2 regions of the Limibacillus sp. MBR-115 genome follow, and region 1 is predicted to be linked to the other one. Evidence: predicted binding sites of a transcription regulator. Region 1 holds the regulator's gene; the other holds the start of a gene.
The links. Region 1 encodes LexA, which represses DNA repair genes until DNA is damaged. Its sites were predicted from a motif close to ATGTTCTANTTTGGTTC; they were not measured.
Positions count from the first base shown of each region.

Region 2: recA (recombinase RecA) is a predicted target of LexA. The motif match lies at 1,590-1,606, and genes of this name have one in related genera.

Region 1 is NZ_JBEPTJ010000009.1:36,945-40,364, reverse strand. Features, by position in the region: gene ABIE63_RS15715 (ComEC/Rec2 family competence protein) at 1-1,709, shown strand, start outside; gene lexA (transcriptional repressor LexA) at 1,751-2,446, opposite strand; gene glp (gephyrin-like molybdotransferase Glp) at 2,575-3,420, opposite strand, start outside.
Region 2 is NZ_JBEPTJ010000001.1:330,835-334,254, forward strand. Features, by position in the region: gene ABIE63_RS01560 (invasion associated locus B family protein) at 1-383, shown strand, start outside; gene recA (recombinase RecA) at 445-1,536, opposite strand; gene ABIE63_RS01570 (patatin-like phospholipase family protein) at 1,749-3,420, shown strand, end outside.

The DNA.
Region 1 (3,420 bases):
TCTCTGAATTGCCAACACGCATCAGGATTTCACTTCGGGACGGTTGGCAGGAAATCCGTCCCGGATACCGTGTCACGGTGCTGACCATGTTGCTGCCACCAGCACGTCCAGCCTTTCCCGGCGGCTTCGACTTCGCTCGCAATGCCTACTTCCAAGGCATTGGCGCTGTCGGCTTTTCCTTTGGTAAGCCGTTGCTGGTCGCGCGGGCTCATGGGGGCGACAACCACACCGATTTGGCGACCTGGTTGGCCACGGCTCGACAATCACTTTCTGCGCGCGTCCGGGGAGTACTCCCCGGTGACACAGGTGCGCTGGCCGCCGCTCTAATGACCGGTGATCGGGGGGCTATTTCGCCGGAAAGCACGCAAGCCATGCGCGATGCGGGGCTTGCGCATCTTCTGGCAATTTCCGGTCTGCACCTAGGGTTGATCGCGGGTTTGGTGTTTGGGGGTCTTCGCGCGTTGTTCGCGCTTTTGCCGTTCTTTGCCCTTAGAGCACCGATCAAAAAGATCGCTGCGGTTGCCGCAGCACCGGTGGCTTTCTCTTATCTCCTACTTGTCGGGTCTTCAATCCCTGCGGAACGAGCATTCATCATGGTTCTGCTGGCGCTTGTTGCAGTGCTTATTGACCGATCACCAATTTCATTGAGACTGGTTGGCGCTGCCGCGTTAGTGGTACTTTTTTTGCGACCCGAGAGTCTGGTTTCGGCGTCATTTCAGCTTTCTTTTGCCGCTGTGGTAGCGCTAATCGCTGTATTCGAAAAGCCGGAGGGTCGTCAGGTGAGGGCGGCCAGGCAGCCGGGGTTGTCAGCACTCGGGGTGCCCATCCGTTATCTTGCGGTCCTCAGCATTACATCGGTTGTGGCGATAGTGGCGACAACCCCCTTCGCATTACACCATTTTGGTCGCTTCGCTGTGTACGGTCTTCTTGCCAACCTAATCGCTGTGCCGTTGATGGCATTTGGCATAATGCCACTGGTGCTGTGTGCTCTATTACTGGCGCCGTTCACTGCAGACGCTTGGATACTGAAGCTGATGGCTATCCTCTTGGAGCTATTGCTTACAGTCGCTCACTATGTTGCCAGCTTGCCAGGCGCCGTCGTGAAGATACCCAGTTTGCCGACCCTGCCTTTGGTCGTGATCGCCGTGGCTGGGCTTTGGTTGTGTATCTGGCGCAGGCCGTGGCGCTACATCGCACTACCAATCATCCTTTTGAGTCTTGTCGCGCCGCTGTCTCGCACTCTCCCTGACATCATCATTGACGAGTCCGCCGATCTGGTTGCCCTGCGCGACCCGAATGGTCACTACGGCTTCTCCACTCTCAGACGCCAAACTTTCGAGCGGCAAATCTGGATGGAGGCGCTTGGCAGCCAATCCGTTTTCGCCTGGGATGAAAAGGGTGATCGTAACGATTGGCTGAGCTGCGATGGATTGGGGTGTCTCTATCGCAAGGATGGATGGCCGGTCGCAATTTCTTTTGACGGGCGTGGATTGGAGGAGGACTGCCGGCGCGCGGCTCTGGTCATAAGCCTGGAACCGGTTCGTAGCGCACACTGCGACGATATCCCCCGCGACCGGCTTTTCGACCGCTTTGATTTCTGGAGGAACGGGACGCACGCCTTTTGGTTGGATGCCCAGCGCGCATCAGTCACATATCGAACCGTCGAAAGCCTGCGCGGACTGCGTCCTTGGAGCGGTGGTCCGGATTAGAGTGAGTGTGCTGGATCGTGATGCTAGCTGCAGTACACCACTCAATAGCGCCTTAACAGCCCCACGAGTTTGCCTTGAACTTGAACGCGGTCGGGCGGGAAGATTCGGGTTTCATAACTCTTGTTGGCTGGTTCCAATGCGATTGACTGGCCGCGCCTTCTGATCCGTTTCAAGGTGACCTCGCCATCATCGACCAAGGCTACGACGATCGCGCCGTTCTCTGCCGTTTCACACCTTTCGATGATCACCGTATCGCCGTCGAAGATACCTGCCTCGATCATCGAATCGCCTTCAACCTCCAGCGCATAGTATTCCGCGCGATTGCCCAACATGGTTGCTGGGACATCGACGAAGTTGCTGGTATCGCGCAACGCTTCGATCGGTGTACCTGCCGCGATCCGGCCGTACAATGGTAGTTGGCGATTGCTGCCGTCGCCCGCCAGTGAGGGCAGGCGTTGTACGCGTCCGAACACACCATGGATGACATTTGTATCATGGCCAAGGTCATGTGACTGATCATGGTCTTCTGGCAAACGCAGTACTTCAATTGCGCGGGCCCTATGGGCTAACCGCCGAATAAAGCCACGTTCCTCCAATCCGCTGATCAAACGGTGAATGCCAGACTTGGATTTGAGACCCAGCGCGTCCTTCATTTCATCGAAGGAGGGGGAAACACCATTCTCGGATAGATGACCGTGAATGTAGAGTAGTAGTTCCCGTTGTTTCCGCGTCAACATCGCGCATTCCCCGTTCAGGCAAGACAAGAACAAAATAGAAACGTTATAAATGTTCTAGTTTAGTTCCATTGCGCCGGTCAAGCATTTTTATGACTGTTGCCAGTCGTGAGCCAAAGGATGCGCGCGCATTATGGCCGGGGCAGGCGAAGGAAGGAGCAGGTCTCACCGGCCTTGGCCGCTCTGGCTTGCGGGCGGCGTATGATCAAGGCATCCGCGTGTTGTAGCGTAGCCAGCATCGAACTGTCCTGCCGTTCAAAAACTTTGAGCTTGGGGCCATTTCCGTCAGGTTCGACAAAAAGAGCGCGCAGGTAATCCTGGCGTCGGTCATTCTCTTTCAAACCGTGCTCGAGCAATCCCGTTTCCTCGCTCAGGGCGATATCGGGAGCGCCCAAGAGCTTGGCCATAATCGGCAGCAAGAAAAGATATCCGCATACGAGGCTGGAAACCGGGTTGCCGGGCAAGCCCAGTACGGGTAATTCAGGCCATCTGCCAAACATCAGCGGCTTGCCGGGACGCATCGCTATCTTCCAGAAATCAAGCGATAGATCGGACCGCTGCAGGGCCGACTGAACGAGATCATGTTTGCCGACGGAAGCCCCGCCTGTCGTAATCAAAAGATCACAGCCGCGCGCGCGGTCACGTAAATTATCCAGAGCGTCTTCCCGGTCCGCCGCGATACCCAAATTGACTGCGACGCCGCCAGCCTGCTCAATCAAGGCTGCGAGCGCCAGGACGTTGGAGCTGACAATCTGATTTCCTCGAATAGGATCACCTGGCATCACGACTTCATCGCCCGTTGCCAGAAGCGCGATCCGTGGGCGTCTGCGAAGCGGCAGCCATGGCCTATTCATGGCGGCGGCAAGACCGATTTCACGGGCACCAAGGCGCGTGCCGGCCCTGAGCTTGACCTCGCCCTCCCGAAAGTCTAATCCGGCGCGCCTTACATAGGCGCCGCGTTTTGCGGTCTCCAGGAT
Region 2 (3,420 bases), on a different contig from region 1:
AAGGGCAGGATCAACCGGTAATCTGTGAAGCTTACCAAGTTGTGTTGCGTGAAGATCAGCAACAGCCGGTTCTCGAAGTCGTCATCGCCTTCCCGCCCAGCCAGGAGAATGCCGTCGGCGCGATCATTGTTCCGCTTGGCGTCCTACTGCCGGCCGGGATCGCGGTCTCAATCGACGAAAAGCCCCTTGGCAAACTTCCCTATCAACGTTGCGGAGCCAAAGGTTGCCTGGGACAGTTCATCTTCACGCCTGAACAGTTCAAAGCATGGCGTTCCGGCACCAAGGGCCAGGTAACGATCACGCACGGCAACGGAAAGGAGCTGGCGATACCGCTTTCGCTCCTCGGCTTTACCGACGCAACAAACGCAATCAGTAAAAAGTAAAAAGGGCCGCCCAACCGGGCGACCCATCTTTTACCGTTTGTCGATCCCGGGCGGCAGTCCGTCAGCCAGCAACATCCGAACTACTGTCGTCCGCATCTCCCTCACCACCGCCGGGGCCTTCCAGCATGGCAATCGCAACGATCCCGGCATTCTCCCGGATGCGCTGTTCGATCGTTCTCGCTATTTCGGGATTGTCTTGCATGAACTGTTTGGCGTTCTCCCGGCCCTGACCGATGCGTTGGCCGTCGTAAGAGAACCAAGAGCCCGACTTCTCGATGATGTTGGCCTGTACGCCCAAATCAATCAACTCACCCGTCTTTGAGATGCCCTGACCGTACATGATGTCGAATTCCACCACCCGGAAGGGCGGCGCCACTTTGTTCTTCACCACCTTAACCCGGGTTTGGTTGCCGACAATATCACCCTTGTCCTTCACGGCACCAATACGGCGGATATCAAGGCGAACCGAGGCGTAGAATTTCAAGGCATTGCCGCCGGACGTCGTCTCGGGGCTACCAAACATGACACCGATCTTCATACGCAGTTGGTTGATGAAGATCACCAGCGTGTTGGACCGCGCTATAGACGCTGTCAATTTACGCAGCGCCTGGCTCATGAGCCGTGCCTGAAGGCCGGGTTGCTGATCACCCATATCGCCTTCCAGTTCCACCCGGGGCACGAGGGCCGCAACCGAATCGACCACCAACACGTCAACAGCGCCCGAGCGCACAAGCGTATCGGTAATCTCCAATGCCTGTTCGCCGGCATCGGGCTGCGAGATCAGCAGTTCTTCGATATTGACTCCGAGTTTTGCCGCATAGGCCGGGTCCAGCGCATGCTCCGCATCGACAAATGCGCAAGTGCCCCCCTTCTTCTGGGCCTCTGCGATCGCCTGCAATGCGAGGGTTGTTTTACCGGAGCTTTCCGGCCCAAAGATTTCAACGACCCTGCCCCGAGGCAGACCGCCGATGCCCAATGCTATATCCAGACCCAGCGAACCGGTCGAGATCGCCTCTATCTCAACGGCCTCCTGTTGACCGAGACGCATAATCGATCCCTTACCGAAGGCGCGCTCAATCTGGCTCAGCGCGGCATCCAGGGCTTTGTTTTTATCCACGGTTCCTCCTTCAACGACGCGCAAATTATTCTGCATGACGAACGGCCTCCCTTATCCCACAAGCGCCTCCAAAGGCGCAATGCGAAGTATTGTGCTCGTTTTGTTCTCATTTTTCAATCTAAATATAGGACCATTATGAGAACAAACGTTCAATTTGGCGTTAGTCGATAACATTTCGCCATGTCGACTGCGGCCTTTTATACAGTCCCTGCTAGAGTCGATTCGTGCTGCAGATCTGGAGTGAGTCGATGTCATCCGTGCGAGACCGTCTGGCAAAAAAACTGCGTCTCCTTGGTATCTTTGCTAACTGCGATGAAGCCACGCTTCAGGGCATTGCAGAGCGATCTCAATGGCTTTCGGTTCCCGGCGGTCGGTTGCTGATAGAACAAGGCGAGCAAGCTGAGGCCGTTTTCGTGTTGCTTTCCGGTCGCCTTGCCGTGATCACCGGGTTTGGAACCTCCGAGGAACGCTTGGTAACGGAAATCAGCGCCGGCGATAGCGTGGGCGAGTTGGGAGTAATTGCCTCGACCCGTCGTTCAGCAAGTGTCCTCGCGCTACGGGACAGTGAGTTGCTTCGTATTCCCGGCGATGTACTGAAACCGCTGATTGCAAGCGATCCGGCCGCCTTTGACGGGCTCTTACAAACGCTTGCCCAGCGCCTACTCCGCCTGACCCGGGGCAAGCCGGTGCAGCGTATGGTTCGCAACCTGGCGCTGCTACCCCTGGATGACGCAAGTTCCTGGCCCGACATCGCCATGCGTCTGCAAAGGAGCGCTCAGACTATCGGTTTGAAGTGCCACATCTTTACCGAGGCTGATGGGTCTCGCGACAGCAATCAGTTCGCCGAAATGGAAGAAAACTTCGATCTTTGCCTTTATCTGGCAACCAAGGCCGACGATACCTGGCGCAGACTCTGCAAACGCCAAGCCGACCGCCTGTTGCTGCTTGCCAGCGGCACGGACAAGGGTCGAAGCGCCCGCCCGCCTGACAACCGCTTAATCGGCGATCGCAGACCCGTGGACATGGCTATTTGCGAGGCAGCCGATTTAGAGCTTCCGACACCATCCCGTAATTGGCCTGTCGCCCTGGCCGCTGCACGATGGGTTCATCGCCTTAGAGAGAACAATGACCAGGACTATAGCCGTCTGGTTCGGTTAATGAAGAATCAAGGCCAGTGCCTCGTCCTCTCCGGAGGCGGCGCACGCGGGTTTGCCCATGTCGGCGTGCAGCGCGCGTTGCAAGAAGCAGGTCGCTCGCTCGATCTTCTGGGTGGTTCCAGCATGGGTGCAATCGTGGCCGCGGGTATTGCCCTGGAGTGGGACAGCAACGATCTTGAGTCGCGCCTTGCCAAGGTCTTCGTCGAAGGGCGCCCGACCAGCGATTTGACCTTTCCCATCGTCGCCCTTCTGCGAGGCCGGCGGGTTTCGCACTATCTGAAATCGCATTTTGCGGACTTGGAGATGCAAGACCTTTGGCGCCCTTGCTATAGCGTGGCAACCGACCTACGCAGCGGTGAACCGATCATGCAAACCAAAGGGTCGTTATGGCGGAACTTGCGTGCCAGCGTGGCTATTCCCGGCCTGCTACCGCCGGTCCCCACGGAACAGCACTTGCTGGCCGACGGCGGTGTCGTCGATAATTTACCAGTCGGGTTCCTACTCGATCCGCCGCAAGGCCACATCATTGCAGTCGATGTCGCGCAGGATGCCGCCCTTAGATGCGATTTTCTAGCGGAGGAACTGGAAGCGCCATTCTGGCGTCTGTGGCCACGCGTGCGTCGCGGCCGGCTTCCGGGAATCTTCGATATTCTCCTACGCGCGGGAACCATAAACAGCAGCCGCCAGCGTAAGGAGGTGCTGGAAAAAGTAGATCTTTGGCTCGCGCCGCCGTTGGAAGAGATCGGCGTGCTGCAATGGGGTG